One region of the Mesorhizobium sp. WSM1497 genome, then DNA from elsewhere that is predicted to be linked to it. Evidence: riboswitches for the same ligand, from Rfam matches in the RefSeq annotation. Region 1 holds a riboswitch; the other holds the start of a gene.
What was found. Region 1 has a riboswitch for thiamine pyrophosphate ahead of thiB (thiamine ABC transporter substrate binding subunit). Riboswitches for the same ligand answer to the same signal wherever they lie in the genome.
Positions count from the first base shown of each region.

Region 2: linked by a shared signal. The riboswitch ahead of A9K65_RS16225 (YkoF family thiamine/hydroxymethylpyrimidine-binding protein) and the one ahead of thiB (thiamine ABC transporter substrate binding subunit) in region 1 are both predicted to bind thiamine pyrophosphate.

Region 1 covers NZ_CP021070.1:1,373,661-1,380,768, forward strand. The annotation lists gene A9K65_RS06735 (ABC-F family ATP-binding cassette domain-containing protein) at 130-1,950, opposite strand; gene A9K65_RS06740 (thiamine diphosphokinase) at 1,952-2,611, opposite strand; TPP riboswitch at 2,699-2,813, shown strand; gene thiB (thiamine ABC transporter substrate binding subunit) at 2,857-3,855, shown strand; gene thiP (thiamine/thiamine pyrophosphate ABC transporter permease) at 3,864-5,489, shown strand; gene thiQ (thiamine ABC transporter ATP-binding protein) at 5,482-6,273, shown strand; gene A9K65_RS06760 (M48 family metalloprotease) at 6,532-7,108, shown strand, end outside.
Region 2 covers NZ_CP021070.1:3,325,166-3,332,273, forward strand. The annotation lists gene A9K65_RS16205 (hypothetical protein) at 76-735, opposite strand; gene A9K65_RS16210 (glycosyltransferase family 39 protein) at 1,083-2,630, shown strand; gene msrA (peptide-methionine (S)-S-oxide reductase MsrA) at 2,713-3,231, shown strand; gene A9K65_RS16220 (hypothetical protein) at 3,301-3,618, opposite strand; TPP riboswitch at 3,802-3,915, shown strand; gene A9K65_RS16225 (YkoF family thiamine/hydroxymethylpyrimidine-binding protein) at 3,906-4,514, shown strand; gene A9K65_RS16230 (ABC transporter permease) at 4,607-5,368, shown strand; gene A9K65_RS16235 (ABC transporter ATP-binding protein) at 5,365-6,132, shown strand; gene A9K65_RS16240 (ABC transporter substrate-binding protein) at 6,125-7,108, shown strand, end outside.

The sequences.
Region 1 (7,108 bases):
TGTATGGAGGCAATCAGGCGGTTCTAGCTGCAGGTAGGGGCGCTCGGCCCCTTTCGCTATGGCTCCGGGCGTTCGTCGCTTCAATCGACAAATCGTCGTCGATTGATCGGCCTACGGCCGAAACACTCCTCACCCCTCCATCTCCTCGCGCAACATCTCCAGTTCCAGCCATTCTTCCTCGAGCGCGGCCAGCGTGGCGCGCTCCTTGTCGAGGGCGGCGATGGTTTTCTGGAACGAGGCCGGATCGCGCTCGTAATAGGCCGGATCGGCGATGTTGTTCTCCAGCCGCGAGATAGAGGCCATCACAGCTTCGATTTTCTTCGGCAGGGATTCCAGTGCGAATTTCTGCTTGAACGACAGTTTCTTCGCCGGCACTTTTGGCGCGGCGGCTTCGCTCTTGCCTGACGCGGGCGCCTCGCCATTTTCGGCTCTCGCCCGCGCCTTGCGGTCGTCCAGCTTCGTGCCGCCGCGCTGCGCCAGCATGTCGGAGTAGCCACCGGCATATTCGATCCAGCGGCCTTCACCATCCGGCGCGATCAGGCTGGTCACGGTGCGGTCGAGGAAATCGCGGTCGTGGCTGACCAGGATGACGGTGCCGGCGAAACCGGCGACCAGTTCCTGCAGCAGTTCAAGCGTCTCCATGTCGAGATCGTTGGTCGGCTCATCGAGCACCAGAAGGTTTGCGGGCCGCGCCAGCACGCGCGCCAGCAAGAGCCGCGCCCGCTCGCCGCCGGACAACTCGCGCACCGGCGTGCGCGCCTGCTCGGGCTTGAACAGGAAATCCTTCATGTAGGAGACCACGTGGCGCTGCTCGCCATTGATGACGAGGTTCTCGCCGCGCCCATCGGTGAGATATTGTGCCAGCGTCTCCTGCGGGTCGACCGCCTCGCGCTTCTGGTCGAGCGTGGCGATCTCCAGATTGGTGCCGAGCCGCACCGAGCCGGCGTCCGGCTTCATCTCGCCGGTCAGCATCTTCAAGAGCGTGGTCTTGCCGGCGCCGTTCGGCCCGACCAGGCCAACGCGATCGCCACGCTGGATGCGGGTCGAAAACGCCTTGACCACGGTGAGATCGCCAAAGCTCTTTTCGATGTTTTTCGCCTCGATCACCAGCTTGCCGGACTCGGTGGCGTCGCTCGCCACCATGGTCGCCGACCCTTCGGCTCCGCGATGACCGCGAAAACGCTGACGCATGGTCTGCAACTCGCCGAGCCGGCGCATGTTGCGCTTGCGCCGCGCCGTCACGCCGTAGCGCAGCCAATGCTCTTCGCGAACGATCTGGCGGCCGAGCTTGTGCTGCTCGCGTTCTTCTTCCTCCAGAACCAGGTCGCGCCATTCCTCGAAATGGCCGAAGCCCTTGTCCAGCCTGCGGGTCTGGCCGCGATCGAGCCAGACCGTGGCGCGCGACACGCGTTCGAGGAAGCGGCGGTCGTGCGAGATGACGATCAGCGCCGAGGAGGTGCGGATGAGTTCTTCTTCCAGCCATTCGATGACCGAGAGGTCGAGATGGTTGGTCGGCTCATCGAGCAGCAGGATATCGGGCTCCGGCGCCATGACGCGGGCAAGGGCGGCGCGCCTCGCCTCGCCGCCCGACAGGTCGTTCGGACGTTCCTCACCCGACAGGCCGAGATGCTCCATCAGATAGCTGGCGCGGTAGGGATCGTCGGCGGGGCCAAGCCCGGCCTCGACATAGGCGCGGACAGTGGCAAAACCTTCCATGTCGGGCATCTGCGGCAAATAGCGGACGGTCGCCGAAGGCTGGCGGAACACTTCGCCGTCCTGCGGCTCGATCAGGCCGGCGGCGATCTTCAGCAGGGTCGACTTGCCGGACCCGTTGCGGCCGACCAGCGCGATCTTGTCGCCGGCCGAAGCCGTCAAGGCGGCGCCATCGAGCAGCGGCGTGCCGCCGAAGGTCAGTTTTATCCCGTCGAGGTTGAGAAGGGGCGGGGCCATGTCAGCTTTCAGGTAAGGGATAGGGATGAGCGAGCAGCATCGCGCGGCCATGGCCGAGCGCGATTTCGAGGCGGCCCCCGGTCTTGTCGGACTTGACCTCGTTGGAAATGGTCAGCGACGAACCGAACGCCACCTTGACGTGAGCGAGCGGCCATTTGGCGCCGGTGACGGTCAGGCCGTCGAGCTCGGAAAAGCCGAGCACCGAAAACAGCGTGCCGTCGGCATAGTCGAAGCCGGCCGTTCCGCGCAGCAGGGGGATGCCTTCCTGAGCGCCGCTGGTCAAAAGCACGTCCGTTCCAGCCTCCGCCAGCCGCAGGGCGAGCGACAGATGCAGAAAAGCGTGGTCGGCGCGCTTGCCGCCAAAGGCGCCAGCCAGCACCAGGCGGGTCGCGCCGCGCTCCAGTGCCGCGGCGACGGCAAGTTCGCCATCGGTCTGGTCCTTTTCCGCCGGGAAGGTCCGGCGCGGCACGGAAGCGAGATCGTCCGGCAGGTTGGCCGGCACCGAATCGAAATCACCCACCCACAGCTCCGGCACGAGACCCAGCAACCGCGCATGACCGATGCCGGCGTCGGCGGCGATGACGCGGGAGCCTTTGACCTGACGGTCGAGCCGTGGCGTACGGATGAGATCGCCGCCAAGCAGGATGGTGAATGTGCTCATATCGTGTGGCCCTTACCAGCCCGGCACGGGAAACGGAAGGCGGCAAACTCCCGCTTGCATGGCGGATCGGCCCGGCCTATGTGTCGAAACGCTCTAACGGGGTGCCGGACGCGATCTTCGCGGACCGGCTGAGAGGCAGTCTCGCCAACCCGCTGAACCTGATCCGGTTTGTACCGGCGGAGGGATTAGACGTTTCGGACAGTCCGACGCCTCAATTCCTTTCAATTCAAACGAAGGAGGCGCCGATGCGCACGCTTTTATACGCTCTTGTTTCAGCAACGGTCGTGGCCTTGTCCGGGCCCGCCTTGGCCAAGGACAAGCTCACCGTCTACACCTATGAGAGTTTCACCGCCGACTGGGGTCCGGGTCCCGTGGTGAAGAAGGAGTTCGAGGCCGAATGCGGCTGCGACGTCGACTTCGTCTCGGTCGCCGATGGCGTCGCGCTGCTCAACCGCGTCAGATTGGAAGGCGCATCGACCAAGGCCGATATCGTGCTTGGCCTGGATACCAATCTCACCGCCGATGCCAAGGCGTCAGGCTTGTTCGCGCCGCATGGCGCGGTGACGGATGTCAGTGTGCCGGGCGGCTGGAGCGACGACACTTTTGTCCCCTTCGACTACGGCTATTTCGCTGTCGTCTACGACACGCAGAAGATGAAGACGCCGCCGAAGAGCCTGAAGGAGCTGATCGAAGGCAGTGCCAACGACAAGATCGTCATCCAGGATCCGCGCACCTCGACGCCAGGCCTCGGCCTGCTTCTTTGGGTCAAGTCGGTCTATGGCGACAAGGCACCCGAGGCCTGGGCCAAGCTCAAGGCCAAGGTGCTGACCGTGACGCCGGGCTGGAGCGAGGCCTATGGGCTGTTCACCAAGGGCGAGGCGCCGATGGTGCTGTCCTACACGACGTCGCCAGCCTACCACATGGTCGCCGAGAACACGGAGCGCTACCAGGCGGCCTCCTTCGAGGAGGGCGAGTATCTGCAGATCGAGGTGGCGGGTATCACCACGACAGGAGCCAAGAATCCGCTGGCGGCCAAGTTCATGGCCTTCATGACCGGGCCGAAATTCCAGGATGCCATCCCCGAGACCAACTGGATGTTCCCGGCAGGCAAGACCGACAAGCCGCTCAATTCGGCCTTCGACAAACTGGTCAAGCCAACGAAGACCTTGCTGTTCAGCCCGCAAGAGGTCTCTGCCAACCGCAAGGCCTGGGTCGATGAATGGCTGGCGGCGATGAGCAAGTAGGCAGCGCGATGGCGCCGGCGCATTCCACGGATTCCCGCGTCAGTGCCGGCATTGTAGCGCTCGCTGCAATCGCGCTGCTGATCGGCGGCGCGTTTGCCGGCCTGCTTTTCGAGGGCGCCCATGATTTCTCGGGCGCCTGGGCAGCCTTCGATCCCTATCTGCTTCGCGTCATTCGCTTCACGCTCTGGCAAGCGGTCCTGTCGACGCTGCTTTCGGTCATCCCGGGGCTGTTTGTGGCGCGCGCTCTGTCGCGGCATCCACGTTTCTTCGGCCGCGCCTTCATCCTGCAGATCTTCGCCGTGCCGTTGGCGCTGCCGGCCATCGTTGCAGCGCTCGGCATCCTGGCGCTTTATGGCCGTGCCGGCTATTTCGCCGGCGTGCTTGCCGTTATCGGCGGCGGAAGCTGGCCGGGCATCTATGGCCTGTCCGGCATTCTCGTCGCCCATGTCTTCTTCAACCTGCCGCTGGCGACGCGGCTGTTCCTCGAGGCGCTGCAGACCATACCGGCCGACCAATGGCGGCTGGCGAGCCAACTCGGCATGGCGGCGCGGCCGGCGTTCCGGCTGATCGAATGGCCAACGCTGCGCGCCGCACTGCCCGGCGTCGCCGGGCTTGTGTTCATGCTCTGCATCACATCCTTCACGATCGTGCTGACGCTCGGCGGCGGGCCGGCCGCGACGACGCTTGAGGTCGGCATCTACCAGGCGCTGCGCTTCGATTTCGATCCCGCACGGGCCGTTGCACTGACGCTGCTGCAGATCGCCTTGACCTTTATCGTGGTGCTGGCACTGACGCGGCTAGGCGCCAATGTGGTCGGCGATACCAATTTGCCGGTCGCGCAACGCCGCTATCTCTCGGTCAATCGGAGCGAGACCTGGTTGAACGCGCTACTCATCGTCCTGGCGCTGCTGTTCGTTGTCGGGCCGATGGCGGCAACCGTGATGGCCGGATTGAGTGCCGATCTCGCCCGCTTGGCCGGCGAGGCCACTGTCCGGCAGGCAACGCTGACCAGTGCGGCGCTCGCCTTCCTGTCGGCGCTGCTTTCGGTGATGCTGTCGCTGGCGCTGACCATGGCGCGGCGGGCGCTGGCGCTGACCCGCCGTGCCGGCGCAAAGACACTGCTCGAACACGCGACCGATACAGGCGCCGGTTTTGTCCTGGTCGTGCCGCCGATCGTCGTCGGCGCCGGCTGGTTCCTGTTGTTGCGCCATGTCGGCGATGTCTTCGCCATCGCCCCGGTCATGGTCGTCACCGTCAACGCGGTGATGGCGATGCCGTTTGCGCTCCGCGCCGTGCGTCCCGCCTATGATGCAGCGAGCGAGCGTCACGAACGGCTCTGTGCACAGCTCGGCATTGCGGGCTGGAACCGGCTGATGCTGGTCGACTGGCCGTCGCTGCGGCGACCGCTCACCACGGCCTTCGCTTTCGCCATGGCGCTGTCGCTCGGCGATCTCGGTGTCATTGCCTTGTTCGGCAGTGATTCCGTGCAGACATTGCCCTACCTTCTTCTGGTTCGGATGGGCAGCTACCGCACCGAGGATGCCGCCGGCCTCGCACTGCTGCTCGGCCTCGTCTGTCTCGCGTTGATCGTGGCGGCGCACTGGCTGGGAAGGGAGGAGGTCCGTGATGCGTGAAAAGGCGGCCAACGGGCTCGCGAAGGGCGCGCCGGTGCGGCTGGACAAAGTGTCGTTCAGCTATGGCAGCTATGGCGAGGCGCCGCTTGTTTTCGATGTCGAGTTTGCCGCGGCGACGATCACCGCCATCATGGGGCCGAGCGGTTCGGGCAAGTCGACACTGCTCAATCTGGTCGCCGGCTTCGAGACCCCACGGTCGGGCCGCGTGCTGGTCGGCGGTGTCGATGTCAGCGCCGAGCCGGCCTCGGCGCGGCCGGTGTCGATGGTGTTCCAGGAGAACAATCTCTTCGCGCATCTTTCCGTCGAGCAGAATGTCGGGCTCGGCCGCTCGCCATCCCTGCGGCTGACCGAGGCGGACCGCGCCGCGGTCGCCGAGGCGCTTGCGCGCACCGGTCTTGCGGGCAAGGAGAAACGCCTGCCGCGCGAGCTCTCCGGGGGCGAACGTCAGCGCGTCGCCCTGGCCCGCGTGCTGGTGCGCGACCGACCGGTGTTGCTGCTCGACGAGCCCTTCGCTTCGCTCGGACCGGCTTTGCGCGACGAGATGCTGGACCTGGTTGCCGCCGTTCATGCCGAACGCGCCATGACAGTGCTATTCGTCACCCACCAGCCGGAGGATGCACGCCGCATCGGCGAGCATATGGTGTTTGTCGACAATGGGTTGGTCGCCGCCACCGGCAAGGCTGATGATTTCTTCGCCGGGGCTGGTCCGGAGGCGTTCCGGCGCTATATCGGCGCGGGTGCCGGATATTCCACATCACGCGATGTTGCCCGGAAGCGGACATAATTTACGGTCAAACCGGCTCCAGGCGATGTGGCGTTTGCTTGCCATGACCGGGGGAGTGTGGCTAGGTCCGCCCTACCGGTCCGGCACAGGCCGTGATTTGCCTGCAGTATCCGGCGCCCGCCCCTGGGATGGGCCGCGGATACTGCAGCAGTTTGAGATATGGCACGTGAACATTCTGAAGATCGTCCCCGATTTTCAATGTCATGTGCCGGGACCCGAAAGGAAGCCGTTCTGGCGATCGGCGCTAACACATTGGGAATGAAACCGCTGGCGCGCTTTCTCGCGCTGGCCGGCTTTGCCGTGGCGTTGGCAAGCTGCCAGATGTTCACGCCGCCGGAAGTTCAGGAATCCGGCTTCCAGCCTTCCGACAAGCCGATCACGGTGGACAATGTCGGCGCCAACAACAAGCTCGCCGAATTGGCCAGGGCGCAGCATCCGCGCATCCTGGCGACCTATGGCGGCGAATATTCCGATCCCAAGCTCGAGCGCATGGTCGCCAAGGTGGTCGGTAGTTTGACGGTGGTGTCCGCCAACCCGACACAGACCTATCGCATCACCATTTTGAATTCGCCCAATGTCAATGCCTTCGCGCTGCCGGGCGGCTATCTCTACATCACGCGCGGCCTCCTGGCGCTGGCCAATGATTCGGCCGAGCTTGCCGCTGTCATCGCGCATGAGATGGGCCACGTCACCGCCAATCACGGCTTGCAGCGCCAGCAACTCGAGGCAGAGGAAGGCTTGGCGACCAAGGTGGTTTCCGATGTGCTCGGCGACAGCCCGACCGCCAAGGCGGCGTTGATCCGCGGCAAGCTGAGGCTCGCGCAATTCTCGCGCA
Region 2 (7,108 bases), 2.0 Mb from region 1:
CATTTCAACTGTCGAAGGCAACCCAAAATAGCCCGTTCCGGTGCGCCGGGCGGGCTATTTCGCGTGTCGGGCCGATCAAGCGAGGATGTTGACCGCGCGTGCCGCGACCAGCGCGATGGTCAGCAGCGAGATCATGGCCTCGGCCATCATCAGCAGCTTGGCGCGCTGGGAAAGGGGCAAGGTATCGGTGGGTGAAAACGCTGTCGCATTGGTGAAGGCGAGGAAGAAATAATCGACGAAACCGGGCAGCCAATCTCGGAGGTCACGGTCGTTCAACGTCATCTGCGCGAACAGGAAATCGGCCTGCGCAAGCTTGACGAGGCCGCAGGTCGGCGGGCCGCCGCGGTCGGTGCTCCAGAACCACAAGGCAAAGACGATGACGTTGGTGACCCAGATGTTGAGTGCGTCGATCAGCAGCGTCGTGCCGCTGTTGCCGGCATGGCCCTCCAGCAAGGCACGCACCAGCAGGACCAGCGAACCGCAGTTCATGATGCTGATGATGGCGGTCATGGTCAGGGCTGTTCTGCGGATCATGACCCGAAATTGGCCGATCGCATGCCACTCGTGGTCCTCGACCGCCTTGCGGGTGGCGGCCTGTGTCCAGGCGGTGGCCACCGACAAGGGCAGCAGCAGAGCGGCCTCCAGCGCGGGCGCTAGCCAGCGCGGCCCGAATGAGAGATTGTTGATGACCAGAAGCTGCAGGCAGATGATGACTAGAACGGCCGCACGGGCCATTCAGAAATCGAGCGCACGGTAGTGGATGACGGCATGGTGGTGGCGCATTTATTAAATCCTGGATGCTTTTTTGGGGACGGGAACCGGTCAGGCGTAGGCGACGCCTGCCGCGATCACGCCCGATGCGCCGTGCCCGGCATGTTCAGGGCGCTCCGGGACGGCGTGTTCCATTGTTGTCCTGCTGGCATGTGATGATGAGAGAGGCGGCATGGTGGCGCGAAACTCTGCCTCAATCTTGGTTTTGCCATGGTCACCCAAGTATACATTTTCGTAAGCTTCGAGTTCTGGGCTGTTCCAAAAACCGTCCGGTGTGATTTATCCACCGCATGACGCGAATCGACGAACCCATGAACGGTTGGCTGCCGGTCGGCAGTTCTGTTCCAGGCGACTGGCGGCAGTCGTCGATCTGGCAGGGGCTGACGCGCTATCCAGAAGCCGGCCTAGCGCTTTTATGCCTGACACAGATCCTGTGCTGGACCGTGGCGCCCGCGCTTGTCGACGTGTCACCGCCCAACGATGTCGTCGAAGGCTTCATGTGGGGCCGCGAATGGGTGCTGTTGACCTACAAGCATCCACAGCTTCCCGGCTGGCTGCTCGAGATCAGCCATCTTCTGACCGGATCGTTCCGCTGGCCGCAATATCTCGTGGCTCAGCTAACGATCTCGGCCACTTTCGTGCTAGTCTATCTGCTGGCCCGCGACATGCTCGGGCGAACCCGCGCGCTGGCCGCCGTGCTTCTGATGCCGTCGCTCTATTTCTTCGGCTGGCCGACCCCACAGTTCAATCATGACTACGCGCAGATGCCCTTCTGGGCCGCTATCTGCTGGCTGTTGTGGCGTGCGGGCCGTGGTGGTGGGCCGGGCTGGTGGCTGGCGCTCGGGCTGGTGTCGGGCGTCGGGCTCTATGCCAAGCTTTCCACCGGCCTATTATTGCTTTTCGGGGCGATCTGGCTGCTGTCGGACACACGCGCACGCAGTCGGCTCGCCACGCCCTGGCCATGGCTCGGGCTCGCGGTTTTCGGCGCTGTCGCCGCTCCACTGGCCGCCGAACTCTGCCGCGTCGATTTCCTGCCGCTGACCTATGCCGGCTGGCGCGATCAGTGGGTGGTGGCTCATCGCTCCCGCTTTTATTATATCGGCGTCCAGATGGCTGGGCTCTGCGGCTTTCTTCTGGTGCTGGCGATATCAGGGCTGCTGCGGCGCTCGCCCGCGCCGCAAAAGCCCGTCGGGCGCGGCACGCTGGTCTATCTCTTGTGGATGGGGGTTGGCCCGGCGATCCTCGTCATGGTGGCGTCCCTGTTCACCGGCGCCGGCGAGGCCTGGGGCGCGCCGATGTACAATCTTGCTGGCGTTGTGGCGCTCGCCTTGCTGGGCCATCGCCTCGGCGCCATCGAGATGCGAAAGCTGGCGATCTGCGCGCTCATCTCCATTGTCGGCATATCCGGTGCCTATGCGGGCATCCGCTGGACGAAATGCAATCTGCGTGGGCGCATGGACGCCGTCTGCTGGCCGGCGCAAAAGATCTCGGATGAGGCAGAGGCTGTCTGGCACGCTGCGACGCCCGATCGGCTCGACATCGTCGGCGGCCATGCCCTTATTGCGCCGCTGGCAGGCCTCAATGCCTATGACAAGCCGTCGATCTTCACCGAACTGAACATGCAGTACGCCCCCTGGATCACCAAGGAGCGGCTGCGCGAGCATGGCATATTGCTGGTCTGGCCCGGGCGCGATGTGCCATCTTATCTGCAGGCGTGGGTGGGCGACATCCCGGTCAAAACCGTTCTTTTCGACTGGTCGCTCAAGGCGCCGCCGGTGGCGATCAGCTTCGCCGCCATTCCGCCTGGCGCGCGGCAGTTGCCGGGTGCTATCGACGGCCTCGCCCGACCGAGCAACTGAAGCAGATCCGCCGGTCCGCTGGACGAAGCAGGTGACAATGCCCATCTATGTCCAGACAAACTTGCCTTTGAGGAGACGTGATATGGCGACTTCGACCGAACGCGCAGTCCTTGCCGGTGGCTGCTTCTGGGGTATGCAGGATTTGATACGGCGCTATCCCGGCGTCATTTCCACCCGTGTTGGCTACAGCGGCGGCGACGTGCCCAACGCCACCTACCGCGACCACGGCAGCCATGCCGAAGCCATCGAGATCAATTTCGATCCAGCCATCATAAGCTATCGCACGCTGCTGGAACGCTTCTTCCAGATCCACGATCCGACGACCCGCAACCGTCAGGGCAACGATGTCGGGATGAGCTATCGCTCGGCTATCTACTACACCAGCGACGAACAGAAGCGCATCGCCGAGGACACGATCGCCGATGTCGATGCCTCGGGCCTGTGGCCGGGCAAGGTCGTCACTGAAGTCGCACCCGTTGGCCCCTTCTGGGAAGCCGAGCCCGAGCATCAGGACTATCTGGAGAAATATCCCAACGGATACACCTGCCACTTCGTCAGGCCGGGGTGGAAGCTGCCGGTTCGGGAAAAAGCGGTGCCGTAGATACACTGATACGACAGGATTTGAGAAGCCGCGGAGCGCTCGCTCCGCGGCTTCTTTTCATTGCAATTCCTACTTGCCGCAATGGTTGTCGTTAACTGTCGGCGCGGTGGTGCCCGGCGATGTACCACTGGCATCGGGCTGTGCGCCCTGCGGATGGGCAGGGCAATTTTCATCCGCGTTTGAATTCGTGGTGCCCGGTGCTACCGTCGTACTGTTGGTCGTGCCGGGGTCTACCGTGTTCGGCGAAGCCGGCGTATTTGGGTCGACGGTGACCGACTTGCCGCTGCCGCCGGATCCGTCGGTGCCGCTTGTGCCATTGCTCTGCGCCATGGCCGATGTCGCCAGGCCAATGGTGAGCGCCGAAGCTGCGAGGATTTTCATGAACATGGTTTGTCTCCATTGTCTGTGAACTCGTCGCGTAGCGACTGGTGGGACAACCTCGCGGCCTGGTGAAGGTTCCCGATAAATTCTCGCGCCGGCAGAGCCAACCGCGCCCGCCCTGGCGCAATGCTTTTGGCGCAGTGCGATAAAAAAACGGCTTTTCCTTCAACTCGAATGATGCTTTAAGGCGCACATCCACAGGGGTGCTCCGTACGGCCGGGGCTGAGACGGGGGCGGCAAGCCCACAGACCCTAGAAGCTGATCTGGGTAATACCAGCGGAGCGAGGCGGGCGATGTTTTCAGGCGCACAGATTTCCCTATATCCCATGACCGACGATTTCGTCGGTGTCATCCTTGGCGCGCTCGGTGCGCTCGATCCCTGGCGCGACAAACTCAGGATCGAGACCGACGACATCTCGACCTTGCTGGTCGGGCAACCCGAAGTGCTGTTTCCTGCCATGCGCGACCTCTTCGTGGCGGCGGCACGCAGCGGCAAACATTGCGTGTTGTCGGCCACCATCTCGCGCGGCTGCCCTGGCGAGCCGGACGATCCGATCTGCCGCTCCGATGCGTTTGGCGGGCCCGTCGGTCCACTCGGCCCGCGCAAGGACGCGGCCATCGCGGCGGTGCGCAATGCTGCTGCCACCGGCCAGCCGGCGGCGGCGCAGTTCTCGCTCTATGTGATGGGCACAGACGACCACATGGACGAGATCTACGGCTGCATAGACTTTCTCAAGCAGTCCGGCGTCTATGAGCGCTCCAAGCATTTCTGCACGAAACTGCGCGGTGACGCCGGTGCGATCTTTTCGGCGCTGGACGAGGCTTTCTGCCGTTTCGGACCGGGCGCTGGCCACGTAACCCTCGACGTCACGGTCTCGGCCAACAGCCCGTCGGCCGTCTGAAGCCGCGCCGCTCTCGCGGCCGTCAAAGGTTATCTCCCGTGGTCTCATCATCAGTCGCTTCGCGCCCGATCGCGAGCTTTCTCGTCAAGGCAATGCCGGCCATGATCTCGGCCGGTTTGCTCCTGATGGCGTGGGAGCTTTATGCCGCCTATTCCGGCATCAGGGCCACGATACTGCCGGCGCCGTCACGCGTCTTCGAGCAAGCGATGCTCAATCGCGAGGCGCTGGCCGACAATGCCGTTCCGACCATCCGTGCCACGCTTCTTGGCTTTGCCTGTTCGCTCAGCGCCGCCTTCGTGCTGTCGATGCTGGTCGACTTCTTCCAGCTGCTGCGGCGTGCGTTGTTTCCCGTCTTCATCGTTAGCCAGACCTTGCCGCTGGTGGCGATCGCGCCGCTTGTGGTGCTGTGGTTCGGCTTCGGGCTGGCGCCCAAGATCATGCTGGTGGCTCTGGTCACCTTCTTTCCGATGCTGGTTGCATTGGTCGAAGGCTATGAGGCGACCGAGGCCGAGATCGGGCAAATGCTGCGCGCCATGGGGGCAGGGCGCTGGCGCATCTTCCTGCTCGCGCGGCTGCCTTCGGCGCTGCCTTACTTCTTTGCCGGGTTGAGGATCTCCATCACCTATGCGGTGGTCGGCGCCATCTTCGCCGAGTATGCCGGTGCCGCAAAGGGACTGGGCATCTACATGCTCAACGCCAAAAACAATTTCCGTCCTGATCTGGTTCTTGCCGCCGTCGGTGTCAGCGCGGCGGTGACCCTTGTCCTGTTCGGGTTGACCGTGTTGCTGCAGCGCCTTGCCATGCCCTGGGAGCGAGCCGGCAGGGAAACTGCCGGGAAGGGGGCCTGGCGATGAGCCGGCTCGAACTGCGGCATGTGCACAAGGCGTTCGGTGGGCTCGACGTGCTGGCCGATATTTCGCTCAGCGTCGGCGCTGGTGAGTTCGTCTCGATCCTTGGACCCTCGGGTGCCGGCAAGTCGACGCTGTTCCAGCTTCTGACCGGCGCCGAGCATGGCGAGGGCGAGATGTTGTTCGACGGCGCGCGGCTCGACGACCACGGCAGGCACTTCGCCTTCATGCCGCAGCGCGACGCGCTGATGCCATGGCGGCGCATCCTCGACAACACGACGCTCGGGCTCGAAGTGCAAGGTATGAGGAGACAGGCGGCGCGGGCGCGCGTTGCGCCGTTGTTTGCCGAATTCGGGCTTGCCGGCTTCGAGCAGCATTTTCCCGCGCAGCTGTCCGGCGGCATGCGCCAGCGCGCGGCCTTGCTGCGCACCGTGGTGCAGGAGCGCGACATGCTCCTGCTCGACGAGCCGTTCGGCGCGCTCGATGCGCTGACCCGCACCGCCATGCAGCGCTGGCTCGAACAGATGTGGCGGCATCATCGCTGGACGGCGCTCTTGATCACCCATGACGTGCGCGAAGCCGTGTTCCTGTCCGACCGCATCTATGTGCTGTCGGCGCGCCCGGCCCGCATTGTGCGTGAAATCAGGGTGCCGTTGCCGCGCCCGCGCAGCCTTGGCGGCGATGCCGCGCGCCAGGCAAGCGCGCTCGAGGCCGAAATCCTCGACATCATCCTCAACCCCAATCCATCCAAAGGACACGATCATGACTGACTTGACGCGTCGGCAGGCCTTGTTGCTGACCCTTGCCACCGGCCTTCCCTTGATTGCCGGGACGGGTCGGGCTCGAGCACAATCGGCGGCACAAAAGGTCACCGTCGCCCTCGACTGGACGGGCAATACCAACCACATCGGACTGTTCGTCGCCCGCGACAAAGGGTTTTATCGCGAAGCCGGGCTCGAGGTCGACATCCTGCCCTACAGCGATACCGGTGCGGGCACGCTGGTCGCAAACCGCGTCGCCGATTTCGGCATCAACGGCACCATCAGCCTGTTCACCCAGAGAACCGCCGGGGCGGATCTGAAGGGCGTCTATGCGGTGGTGCAATCCGAAACAGGCCGCGTGGTCTTCAATGCGGCACGCAACGAGATCAAAAGCCCAAGAAGCCTCGACGGCTTGATCTATGGCGGCTTCGGCAGTGCCTGGGAAAACGCGCTGATATCGACCATCATCCGCCACGACGGCGGCAAGGGCAATTTCGAGACGGTGACGCTCGGCACCTCAGCCTATGAGGCGCTGGCCAATGGGTCGGTCGATTTCACGCTCGAAGTCTCGACCTGGGAGGGTGTCGAAGCCGAGCTCAGGGGCGTCAAGCAGCGCAGCTTCGTCTATGCCGATTATGGCGTGCCTGACGAGCACACGACGCTGATCTCTTCGAGCGAAGCCTATCTCCAGGCCAATCCCAAGCCTGCGGCCGACTTCGTTCAGGCGACGCGACGCGGCTACCAGTTCGCTGTCGACCACCCCGACGATGCGGCAACCCTGCTGATCGCTGCAAACAAGGATGCCTTGACCAATCCGGCGCTGATCCACGCCTCGCTGAAGGCATTGATCGACGGCCATTATCTACGCAGCCAAAGCGGGGCCATCGGGACGATGGATCCGGCCAAGATGGAAGCGATTGGCGACTATCTCTTCGCCTCCGGCATTTTGCGCGATTCCGACGGCAAGCTGGTTGCTCGACGCCCG